DNA from 3 places in the Brevibacillus nigriterrae genome. Region 3 is predicted to be linked to each of the others. Evidence: riboswitches for the same ligand, from Rfam matches in the RefSeq annotation. Region 3 holds a riboswitch; each other region holds the start of a gene.
The links. A riboswitch is a leader RNA that binds a small molecule or an ion and turns the genes downstream of it on or off. The one in region 3 is predicted to bind S-adenosylmethionine.
Positions count from the first base shown of each region.

Region 1 (4,260 bases), on a different contig from region 3:
CCCACTCTTCCTGGCTGATTTCCTTGACGATGGCTCCGTCATACATAACCAGAATTCGGTCAGCGATCCCTAAAGCTTCCTGAAATTCGCAAGTAAAATAAAGAACTCCCTTCTGTTGGGCTGCCAGTTCACCAACCAGGGAGTAAATCTCTCGTTTCGCCCCGATGTCTACTCCTTTGGTCGGCTCATCGAACAAATAAAGCTCGGAATCCGTATACAGCCATTTGCCAATCACGACCTTCTGCTGGTTGCCGCCACTTAAGAAACTAACCTGCTGCTCAATTCCCGCTGTCTTGATTCCCAGCTTCTCAACTAACCCTTTGGCCATGGTGGTTTCCGATCCCTGTTTGATAAAGGAAAGTGTCGTCCATTTCTTCAAGGTTGAGATGGAAAGGTTGTGTTTGACCGTTTCTTCTACTAATAAACCTTCTTTGCGACGTTCTTCGGGTATCAGTACGATCCCCTGCTGGACAGCTTCTCGTGGAGTCGAAACCTTGATTTGTTGACCACGAAGATAGAACTCCCCTTTATCAAGTGGATCTGCAGCAAACAGGATTCGTGCCAACTCTGTCTTTCCTGCACCTACTAATCCGACGATGGCGACCACTTCACCAGCATGTATCTGCAAGTTGACATCACGCACTTTTCTATCCAACGTGATACCTCTGGCTTCAAAAAGCAGTTCACCCACAGAGGGGCCTCGCTCTGGAAACTCTTCCATGAGAGAATGGCCCAGCATGTCATGTATCACGGCATCCATCGTCGTATCTCCCGCTTCCTTCGTACTGATGCGTTGCCCATCACGCATGACGGAGATCCGGTCGCTGATACGAAACACCTCGGGCAATCGGTGGGAGATATAAATGATACCCACTCCGTTTTGTTTTAGCTGAGCAATTAATTCAAATAGCCGTTCGGATTCCGTGGACGAGAGGGGGGCTGTCGGTTCGTCGAATATGATGTATTTCGCCTCCTGAGCAATGGAACGGGCAATCAGAATCAGTTGTTTCTCTGACAAGCTGCATTCTTCCGCCTTTTTGCGGACAGATAGAGAAAAATCCAAACGCTCCAGGATTTCTTCTGCCTCTTGATAAAGCTTCGACCATTTGATTGGGCCTCGTTTGGTGGCTTGCACGAATTGATCCACCAAGATGTTTTCGGCAACGCTCAAATACGGAATCAAGGCCATATCCACTTCTTGATAGACGATTGAGATTCCACTGCGTTTAGCGTCAATAGGAGAATCAATCTGAAGGACCTGACCATCCATCAGAATTTCACCTTCATCGGCTTGGTAAGCTCCCATCAAGATTTTCATGAGTGTGCTTTTGCCAGCCCCATTGGCTCCCAAAAGAGAATGTACCTCTCCTTGTTTCACCTCAAAATCAACGGATCGCAGCGCCGAGACGCCAGAAAACCGCTTGTTTATTCGTCTCATCTGCAAGGTAGCCACACAAATCCCTCATTTTCTTCTGGTAGTAAAAGGTTCCCGCCGGATTACCTCCGGTCGGGAACTCGTTCCATTTCTTATTTTCCTAATTGACTGGCTCCCCAACCTTGTACGTATTTCGCCAGGTCGGTTGTTTTCACTGGTTCTTTCGGAAGTGCCTCACGAGTGACAAGAACGGGATCAAGGACCACGTTTTGCTCAACCGTTTCACCCTTTACTTTCTTAAACAAGTAACGAACTTGCACGCGTCCAATATCTGTTGGATCAACGGCAGCAGACACAACCCACGGAGAATTCGGGTCCTGGATCAATTGCAAATCCTCATCGCTCAAGTCAATGCCATACACTTTGATCTCCGTCCGTCCCGCTTGCTGGATTGCTCTTGTAGCACCTTTCGCAAATTCATCCCATGCTGCCCAAACAGCAGTAATATCACCTTTGTTTGGATATTTTTTGAGGATGGCTTCCATTTGTGTTTGTGTATCAAGCGCTGTATTCGGGGTAGCGGAACCAAATGCCGCTATTTCTTTTATCTCCGGGTATTTTCCTTGAAACGCTTTGTAGGCTTCCTGACGGCGTTCCATTGGAGCGAAGCCCGCTACCCAAACCTTCACGATATTCCCTTTACCGCCAGCATCTTGCGCCAATTTTTCCAACGTCAATTCAGCCATTTTCTGGTCGCCTTGTTGAAGGACCGTCACTCCCGGAACGTTCAGGTTTGCGTCAAATGCCACAACAGGGATTTTACGCTCTACCGCTTTCCTTACACCCTGCTCCAATGCTTCTGGAGTACCGTGGTCAATCAGGATACCGTCAAAGTGCTGGTTGATGGCGGCGTCCAAATTGGAGGACATTTTTCCCAAGTCTCCTTCCGAGTTGAACACCGTTACTTCTGCGCCCTGTTTCTCTACCTCTTCTTTTACTCCGGCAATGTATTGAGAAGAGAAGGTTCCGATATTGAACTGCATCACCAGCGCAATCCTTTTTTTCGACCCATTGTCAGCATCTTCCGAACCTTTCGACTCTTTGTTAGCTGTGCCGCACCCTGTTACAAACAATGCAACTGCAAGAAGTAATGAAAAAGCCCAATGAATTCGTTTTGTTGTTTGACTGTACATGAATCGTTTCCCCCTTACTGATTTTGAAAAATAAAAAAGCCTCTTTCTTGGAGAAAGAGGCTTCGAACCAGGTCTCGCCTCTTATCTCCCAGGTACATGTACCTGCTGGAGTTAGCACCTTAACATTCCTGTAGAATGTTAGGTTGCCGGGCGTCATCGGGCCAGTCCCTCAGCCTGCTCTTGATAAGAGTAATCTACTTATTGTCGATTAAACCCAAGTTAGTCGATCGGGTTTGTATAGATTGGATAATACAATCACCTGTGACTTTTGTCAACAGTCATTCGAGGGTTAAAACAAAAAAGCCGCCCCATCTAGTACAGATGAGACGACCGTTGCTTGTTATAGATCAATGGTGCCTGCTTGCTCAGCACCTTTTTCACCGGCATGGTATACGATTAACTCATTTTTTTCATTTTCTACTACCAGATATGGACAGCAATCATAGATAATTAATCCTCTTAGTTTTCCTTTTACACGGATTGCTTCGTGGTAACCTTTTTTCAAATCTTTAAAATCATTGGCTATAAAAGCTACTGCTTCGTTGCCTGTTTGCTCTGCATAATGGTGAGCCGTCTTGCTTACAATTTTGGCTTGAGGTGTATAAAACACTCGTCCGCTGTCGTATGCTTCTTCTATGTCTTTTTCCTTTCCTTTGGAGAATTCCGGCCATAAATCACTAAAAACCATCAATCCATTTTTATCATTTTTGACCAAGATAAATGGTACCTGTGCAGGTCCATAAGGGAGGACGAATAAGTCTTTTATGGAACCTGCTTGTTGCGGGCCTTTTGTTTGGAATAGTTGTTGACTATCACTGAAAACACGAACGGAGTCGCCGATTTGCAGGGAAGTAAAGGCTCCTGCGGTTTCTAACTTAATATTGCTCGATACTGGAGCGGCGTCTTTGGGTTGCAGTTCTTCAGCACTTACCACACTTGAAGTAGATAAAACTGCTGAAATGACTGCAAAAGAAAAAATCCGAGATAATGCTTTGTTCATTGGGTAATACCTCATTTCTGCGTAATAATTTGTGATCCGATGAAACATATACTACTGTCAAAAAGTGTAAAATTCAGTGGTTCAAACCACAAAAATAAAAACATGTCAAAGCCATTTCGCTCAATCAAAAGCTGACCAAAAGCAGTATACATCTGCAATGGGCCAGCTTTTATCAGTTTTCTTTGTATACAACCTTGTAATTCCCTATTTCCCCTGTCCCTGAGCCTGCTGCTTCGACCGATAAAACTCGTGGAACAGCTTCATTAAGGCTCGCTTTTCGATGCGAGACACATATGAACGGGAGATCCCGAGCTCTCTGGCAATCTCACGTTGAGTCTTCTCCTTGTCTTTATCCAGCCCGAACCGCCCGATAATGACTTCTTTTTCACGGTCATCAAGGATGTGGATATGCTGATAAATTTTGCTGGATTCCAGTTTTAACTGTACGGCATCTACCACTTCGTCGTTTTCGGTGCCAAGGACATCGATTAGCGTAATTTCATTGCCCTCTTTGTCAGTCCCGATTGGATCGTGCAGGGATACGTCCTTACGTGTTTTTTTCAAGCTTCTTAGGTGCATGAGGATTTCATTTTCTATACACCTGGCTGCATAGGTTGCCAGCTTGGTGCCTTTATCCACCTGATAACTTTCAATCGCTTTGATCAAACCGATGGTACCAATAGAAATAAGGT
Region 1 is NZ_JBNCMT010000020.1:46,777-51,036, reverse strand. Features, by position in the region: gene ACPW7N_RS15600 (sugar ABC transporter ATP-binding protein) at 1-1,453, opposite strand, end outside; gene ACPW7N_RS15595 (sugar ABC transporter substrate-binding protein) at 1,528-2,568, opposite strand; SAM riboswitch class I at 2,647-2,758, opposite strand; gene ACPW7N_RS15590 (hypothetical protein) at 2,909-3,568, opposite strand; gene sigK (RNA polymerase sporulation sigma factor SigK) at 3,773-4,260, opposite strand, start outside.
Region 1: linked by a shared signal. The riboswitch ahead of ACPW7N_RS15595 (sugar ABC transporter substrate-binding protein) and the one ahead of ACPW7N_RS23555 (pyridoxal phosphate-dependent aminotransferase) in region 3 are both predicted to bind S-adenosylmethionine.

Region 2 (4,260 bases), on a different contig from region 3:
TCCCCTTTGACGGTAGCTAGGATTATCTTGCCTTTTGCAGCAGACTCGGATTTTTCCATGAACGGCTCCAGATAAGCGACAGCCGCTTTCATGACTTCAGCACTCTGCAAAACTTCTGCAACAATCAATTGATTCCCGTTGAACAGTCTCCCTACCTCTTCCATACCTGCCATCAGCGGACCGTTGATGATTTCCAAGGGAGTATACTTTTTGCGAGCTTCTTCCAAATCCTGCGTTAATCCGTCTTTCGAGCCATCGATGACATACTGAGCCAATCGTTCTTCTAGCGTAAGGGTAGAGACTTCTTTTTTCTCTACAACCTTCTTTTGGCGATAAAATTCAGTGAACTCAGCTAATGTCTGATCATTTGTTTCGAATAACAGCGCTTCAGCAAGCTTTTTTTCGTCCTCGGAGATCGAAGCATACCGCTCCAATTTCTCCGAGTTAACGATGGCATAATCCAGTCCAGCCACAGTCGTATGGTACAAAAATACCGAATTCAGCACTTCACGACCTGCTGCTGGCAACCCGAATGAGATATTGGATATACCTAAGGTTGTTTTGCATGCTGGAAATGCTTCTTTGATCAGGCGGATACCCTCTACAGTCTCTCGGGCTGATCCAATATACTGTTCATCACCAGTACCTACCGGGAAAACCAGTGGGTCAAAAATAATATCTTGTGGCTTCACCCCAAACTGATTCACCAGCAAGTCGAAGGATCGCTTGGCTACTTCCAATTTGCGTTCACGAGTAACTGCCATTCCTTCTTCATCGATCGTCCCCACAACTACTGCCGCACCGTATTGATGAATCAACGGAACAACCTGCTCGAATCGTTCCAAACCGTCTTCCAGATTGATCGAGTTCAGGATTGCTTTTCCTTGCGAATAGGTTAATCCAAGTTCCATAACTTTCGGATCGGTGGAGTCGATCATCAAAGGTGCTTTGACCTTTTTCGAAACATATTGCAAGAACTGCTTCATGTCGTTGTACTCGTCCCGGTCTGGATCAGCAAGACAAATATCGATCACCTGCGCTCCTTTTCGTACCTGCGCACGAGCAATATCAGAGGCTTCCTCATATTGGACGCTGGTAATCAAATCACGAAATTTCTTCGAACCGATGACATTCGTTCTCTCCCCAATCAGGAGGGGGCGGTTGTCCTCTTCAATATAGACCGGATCAATCCCTGAAACTGCACTGATTTGTTTTTGCTCCACCTGACGTGGCTTGTAGTTTTTCAAAGTCTCTGCCATTGCCTGAACGTGCTCAGGTGTCGTACCACAACAGCCCCCAGCAATATTCAACCACCCTTGCTCAGCAAATCCAGCGAGTTTGGCTGCCAGTGCTTGCGGTGACTCATGATAATGACCATTCTCATCAGGCAGACCTGCGTTGGGATAGCAACTGATCTGACAGTTGGCCAAATCGGAAAGCGTACGGATGTGATCACGCATAAACTCTGGCCCTGTTGCACAGTTCAACCCGACAGAAACTGGTTTGAGATGCTCAATAGAAATATAAAATGCCTCAATATTCTGACCAGCCAACGTAGTACCCATCGGCTCAATCGTGCCGGAGATCATGACAGGAAGCTCAACCTGGAGCTCTTCAAATGCCTTGCGAATACCAATCCCACCTGCTTTGACATTCAAAGTGTCTTGAGCTGTTTCTAACAGCAATACATCTGCTCCACCCAAAATGAGTCCCTTGGTCTGGCGATAGTATGCTTCTACCAGTTCCTCGAAGGTAATGCCGCCAGTTAGTGAAAGCATTTTGGTCGTTGGACCCATCGAGCCTGCTACATACCGGGGCCATTCCTCCGTGGAGAAAGCATCTGCCGCTTCTTTGGCCAGCTTGGCTGCAGCGATATTTAACTCAATATCCTTTGCCTCTTGACCATACTCAGCCAATACCACATTCGTCGCTCCAAACGTATTGGTCTCGATAATGTCAGCACCTGCCACAAGATACTTCTCATGGATGGAACGAATGACATCCGGTCGAGTCAGATTGAGAATCTCATTACAGCCTTCCAGCTCTTCTCCGCCAAAATCCGCTTCTGTCAGGTTCGCTTGCTGAAGCATCGTACCCATTGCACCATCGAGAATTAGTATTTTGCGAGAAAGTTGTTCCGTAAAGGTTGGTTTTGCCATTCATCTTACCTACTTTCTATCGAGTCTCTCAGGTAACCCTGTTTTCTGAAATTGTAACCAGAAAAAAGAAAAATCCCCTTCTTGAAAGTCATAAGAAGAGGATTTGTGTCATGTAAGATCAACGGACATCCTCTCTTATCTTTCAAAGCAAATCGCTCTGCTGGAATTGGCACCTGCTAAACAGGTTGCCGAGGCTTCAAAGGGCCAGTCCCTCCACCTCTCTTGATAAGAGAAATCATTTGGAAACATATGAATTTGTTGTGTATCTTACCACTCATTTGGAACATTCGTCAACAAGCAATCTGCTTTTTTGTGGGCTTTCACCCATTTGTCACCGTTACTTGCACTCTCACGAACTTGGTTCCACTTTTTCCTGTTATAGTGGTCGTTCCTTTTGCTTTTGCTACGATCAGACCATTTTCTACCGAAGCTACTTGGGAGTTGGACGTTGTCCAAGTAATTGTGTCAGTGACATCGGCAGTGGAGCCATCTTCATAAGTTGCAGTAACCAGGATTTGCTTCTGCTCTTCTATTTTTAACGAGACTCTGGTTTGATCAGCCTGCAACTTGACAAGCTTTTTCGAGTCTGCCACCTTCAATGTAAATATCGCTTTTTTCGTTCCTAGCGTGGCAGTAATCGTTGTGGTTCCTGGTGCAAGAGCCGTGACAACTCCTTTATCTACACTGGCAATTTTGCTGTTTTTCACTGTCCATGTAACCTGCTCCGTTACATTCTCTGTCGTCTTGTCGCTGTAGGTTGCAGTTACCTGTAAGGAAACCGTTTCGTTCCCTTTGAGCGTGGCACTCTTCTTGTCGAGCTCAATTTTACTCACTGTCTTTATTTGAGCTTTTACCGTAACGGGTAATGTAACAGTTTTCCCCATATAGGAGACGCTGACTGTAACATTGCCCGGTTTTTTGGCAGTAATCGTTCCTTTGTTCAAGTCAATCAGGTTACTATTTTTGCTCCATGTCGCCTGACTTGTCACATCTTCCTTCGTTTTGTCCGAGTAAGTTGCAAAAGCTTGAACGGTTTGTGTCTCTCCCACCTGCAATGTCAAGGTATTCTGTGAAAGCTCCAAACCTTCCATCAAATTGGGCAGATCCAGTTTAACCTGCATTCTGCTGGCACTTGTATTTGTGGTACTAATGGCAATATTGGTTTTGGTGTTATTGTACAAGTCACTACTTGGTCTTGTCGCAGGGCTGAATATTGGAAATCTTGAGTTGAAATAATGATCGTATAAGACACCATACACTCTTTTGTCTAATTGACTATATCCGAGAATCGATTCATTTGCCTCTTCCAGATCGACACCTTTATGTTTTTCATCGTTATTGACTTTATTATAGTACCAAGTCTTGCGAAGCACATTTTCATCAATATGCCAAATCGCTACTCCACCGGTGCTGACATAATCTTGCAAACTGCTATCATATCCTTCAAATTGTCTGTTTTCCACTAAAAAGTATTGGTCAGGATCTGAGGTAGGAACTTTTATCATATTGTAGTTGTTTGTCCCAATTGAGAAAAGGGTGTACTCACCGCTTGAGGTTGCGATAGCAGGTTCAACGAATCCCAGCATCATTTTGGACCACGGATCAAAATGGGTTGGCATGCTACCCGAATAACCGGTGAGATACGCCCATGATCCTGATGCCATCAAACTGTGGATACCAAGCCCAGATGAAGAGCCGTCTCCATCATACAAGTCAGGCAAGCCCAGATCATGCCCTAACTCATGGGCAATAATCCCGATGGTTGCCATATGGTCATCCTGATACATTTTATCTCCTTGCACTTCACCAAACTGGGTGTAGCCGCCATCATAATCTCCATTTCCAAGCGTTACGCTGTCGAGAGTGACTGGTTTGCTCAGACTGCCCTTGTGTCCCCACGTATTCGGGGTGTTCGATGGATCGTAAGCCGCTTCGTAACCTGCAACAATCGTCATCACATGCAGTTCCTTTGCGGAAATAAAACCGTTTTTGTCAGTATCAAATGTTTTGAAATCGATGTATTGATCGGCAGCTTGCAAGGCATCCCTTACAATCATTTCATTCTTTACGCCTAGATCACCACCCGTGTTTGGATGTGGAT
Region 2 is NZ_JBNCMT010000006.1:33,039-37,298, forward strand. Features, by position in the region: gene metH (methionine synthase) at 1-2,159, opposite strand, end outside; SAM riboswitch class I at 2,292-2,391, opposite strand; gene ACPW7N_RS06060 (M6 family metalloprotease domain-containing protein) at 2,480-4,260, opposite strand, start outside.
Region 2: linked by a shared signal. The riboswitch ahead of metH (methionine synthase) and the one ahead of ACPW7N_RS23555 (pyridoxal phosphate-dependent aminotransferase) in region 3 are both predicted to bind S-adenosylmethionine.

Region 3 (4,260 bases):
ACTGTTTGCACTTACCGTTGTAAAAAACAGTTGTTCCATACCGTTTCATGCCCCCTTGTCTGATTCGAATTCTCCGATAGTTTCCCCATTTCTTTCCTTCTCATTCGGCTCACGAAACGCAAAAAAAGCGATTCTCCGCAGGAAAACCGCTCATTATCTACAATTGTTATGAAAGATTTATGCAATGCGGACTACTTTGTTGCGATCTGCAGCCGGCAAGAAAGACAGATCGACGTGCTGCTTCGCAAGTTCCAAACCAATGTCTTCAACAAGTAAAAGTACTTCTTCACGGAAGGGCAGGTTACAACTGCCACAATTCAATTCGCATAAACGTTTCAAGTATTTCAAACGCTCTGCTACTTTCTGCTCACGCAATAAATCATTCTGGAGATCACGTACATGGGAATGTCTAGCGTCTGCAGCCATGCTTATGTCATTGATATGAACGATCAATCGTCTTCCTTCTTCGGTAATAAAGCCAAGAGAGCAAAACTGACCATTGGACATTTCCAAACGGGTAACTACGACATTTTTGAACTCTTCTCCACTGCGAAGACGAAGAGTACCGATTTCGACGGCCCCGCCAATTTTCCGTTCATTACTCACGACAGTCTGCATGTCTGTGTAGCCATTGATTGCGTATCTCATGTTGTGAACCTCCTGCTGTCAAACGCTCACATTCACGTTAGTAATTGAAAGTAATTCTCATTCTCTGTCCTCTCTTAGGATATAACGAAAATGGTTCTCAGTCAATAATGAGAATCATTTTTAGTAGATTTTTTAACTAGGTTTTTACTGGATAAGAAAACCCCTCTTCCATTTACTTGGAAAAGGGGGCGAAATAGATAGGTTTGAGAATGACAATTTTAGCGATGATTGGTGAATAGCCCAAGCTTTGCAATCCGCTGGACAGCTTCCTGTAATCTGTCTTCGGTTGTTAAGAGAGCAGTCCGCACATATCCCTCACCTGTCGGCCCGAAGCCAACGCCAGGCGCTACTACTACATGTGCCTGCTCCAGCAAGAGGTCAGAGAATTCAACAGAGCCCATGCCATTCGGTACTGGCAGCCATGCGAAGAACGATCCTTGTGACGGTGTTGCCTTCCAACCGATCTCATCAAGGCCTCTGAATAGAGTATTTCGTCTGTTCTCATAAACGGAGACTAATTCCTTTACACAATCCTGAGAGTCTGTGAGAGCCCGTACAGAGGCCATCTGAACGGCACCGAACAAACTGACAAAATAATGGTCCTGAATCAGGTTGATTAATCGCACGAGTTCTTTGTTCCCTACCATTGCTCCCACACGCCAACCAGCCATGTTGTAGGTTTTGGACAGTGTATAAAACTCTACCCCGACTTCTTTTGCCCCCGGAACTTGCATGAAGCTGACTGGCTTTTTGCCGTCAAAGCTGATCGCTCCATAAGCAAAGTCATGACAAACGACGATTTCATTTTTGCGGGCAAACTGGACTGTCTCCTGATAAAACTCCATAGGGGCAGTGACAGCGGTCGGATTGTTCGGGTAGTTGAGAAACATCAGCTTCGCCTTCTCTACATCCTCCTTGGAGAGCCCTCCATAGTCAGGCAAGAATTGATTTTCTGCTCGAAGAGGCATCATCACCATCCGGCCACTTGCAATCGCAACTCCTGACCAGTAATCCGGGTACCCTGGATCGGGAACGAGAGCTACATCTCCGGGATTAAGCAGAACCTGGCAGATTTCCACCAGACCTGTTTTACTTCCAAAGAGGATCGCTACTTCTTCGTCCGGGTCCAGATCAACATCAAACTCTTGTTTATACCAGTGCGCAATCGCCTGCTTCAACTCCCTGCGTCCCTGGAAAGGCGGGTACTTGTGATGAAGCGGAATGGCAGCCTGTTGTTGTAACTCTTCTACGATATGGGGCGGTGTCGGCAAGTCCGGGTTCCCTTGCCCTAGGTTGATAATGTCATACCCTTTGGCCAGGTGTTGATTGACTTTTGCTACCAAAGTGGAAAAGAATTGCGTGGGCAATTGATTCATGATTGTGGCTGGTTGAATACGCATGTGCTTTTCTTTCCTTTCATATGAAAACTTAACAAAAAAACCCCCTGCTCGTAAAAGGAGGGGGTTCGTGGTCGATTCTGTCACGGCCTTATCTCCCAGGAAATCTCCTGCTGGAATTGGCACAGCTCTTTAGGTACCTGCAAATACAGGCATTCCAAGATCCGCTGCCGGGTTTCATCGGGCCAGTCCCTCCACCACTCTGGATAAGAAAGTTATCAAATTATTTTTAATACTAGCCACTTTGAGCTGTTCTTGTCAATGATTTTTGAAATTCCTTTTTACTTTGAATCAGACTGGACTTTGACTTTTGCTCCATCCTGCAAGAGCGTCTGACCTCTTACAACGATTTTGTCACCAGCAGCAATCCCTGACAGAATTTCAATCGTATCACTGGATTCCTTGCCGGAAGTTACCTCAACGAGCTTGGCAACCTCGCCATCTACTTTGTAGACGTATTTTTTGCCTTCCTGCTCAAATACAGCCTTGCGAGAGATAACCAGCGCTTGCTTCGTATTCTTCTCATCCATGAATTTGACCTTCACCACTATGTCAGGCTTCAATTCATTTCCTGGATTCGAGATAGAAATCTCCACCGGATACGCTTTTTGCGTCTGATCCATTACAGGGCTAACCGCAGTAACCGATGCCGTGATCGTTTTGTTCAATGCTTCTATCTCCACGTTTACATTGGAACCTACCTTCACTTTGCCGATTTCAGCTTCCGAAAGGTTCACTTTTACCTTCAATGGATCGGTTTTCACAATCGTAACGACTGCCATTGCGCCCCCTTGAGGTGCGGCCATCTCACCAACTGCTCCATTCACAGATGCTACGTAACCAGAGATAGGTGCAGTAACACTTGCGTTTGCTAGCTGTTCACGTGCGTTTTCCAAAGAGACTTTGGCTTGGGAGACAGATGCCTCGGATACGGTAACAACAGAGAATTGCTTCGCTGTATCATACGCTTTTTGCGCATTCGCATAAGCAGTCTGGGCATTTACCAATGCCAGTTTTGTCTGTTCAAATTGTTGTAATGAAATTGCTCCCTGCTGGAACAACAAATTCATCCGTTGTTCGTTGCGACGGGCATCTTCCAAAGCTTGTCCTGCTTGTGCGAGGCTGTTTTTGGCTTGCTCCACCCCTTGACCTGAGCTGCTTTGGCTTTGTTGCAGGTTGGCAAGTGCCAGTTTATAGCCCGCTTCTGCCTGCTGCACGGCATTCACCAGATCGGTTTGATCCAGTGTGAAGAGCACTTGTCCTTGTGTAACCATTTGTCCAAGAGTTACGTTAAACGATTTGATTTTTCCGCTTACCTTGGGTGAGATTTTCACTTCTTGGCTAGGTGCCAGCTTACCTGTAATGCCTGATTCAAGCTCAACGGTTCCCGTTGCTGCTGTTTCTATTTGTACGGGAGTAATTTTCTCTTCTGTCGTGGAAGGTGCATCCTTGGACGTACATCCTGTAACCAACAGCAAAGCGGACAAGACGACCGCAATTCCTAGCTTTGCTCGCTTCATACGTTCTCTCCTCCTAATCCCGTCTCAACCGGCTTCACTTTCTTCTGAAATCTACGTTTGGCCCATCCTCGCATCTTGTTCACCATGTCATCCATGAAGGTATAGACGACAGGAATCAGGACAAGGGTGATCACTGTCGAGAAGCTCAAACCAAATACTACAACGATCGCCATCGGTGCCTGTGATTCATTACCGGATCCTCCACCAAAAGCAAGCGGCAGGATCGCTAATATCGTTGCCAGTGTTGTCATCAGGATTGGTCGCAAGCGAATCGGTCCTGCTTGCAAGACGGCTTCGTTGCGAGGAACTCCTTTTTCACGAAGGTTGTTTACGTAGTCAATCAAGACAATCGCATTGTTCACGACAATACCAATCAACAGAATGTAACCGATCAATGCAGGAACGCTGAGTGCCTTTCCTGTTACCAAGAGACCAACCACAACCCCGATAAACGTAGGTGGAATGGAGAACATGATAACGAACGGGCTAAATAATGACTCAAACTGACTCGCCATAACCATGTAGACGAGCACGATGGACAAGACAATAGCCAGTCCCAAACTTCCGAACGATTCGGCCATGTCCTTGCTTTGACCCCCAATCTCGATGAAGTAGCCTTCCGGCAGATTCAAGGCATCCAGTTTAGGTTGCAAGTCTGACATAATCGAGTTCAAGTCTCTTTCAGCAATATCCCC
Region 3 is NZ_JBNCMT010000043.1:19,190-23,449, forward strand. Features, by position in the region: gene ACPW7N_RS23545 (hypothetical protein) at 1-39, opposite strand, end outside; gene ACPW7N_RS23550 (hypothetical protein) at 178-648, opposite strand; gene ACPW7N_RS23555 (pyridoxal phosphate-dependent aminotransferase) at 867-2,048, opposite strand; SAM riboswitch class I at 2,134-2,258, opposite strand; gene ACPW7N_RS23560 (efflux RND transporter periplasmic adaptor subunit) at 2,327-3,565, opposite strand; gene ACPW7N_RS23565 (efflux RND transporter permease subunit) at 3,562-4,260, opposite strand, start outside.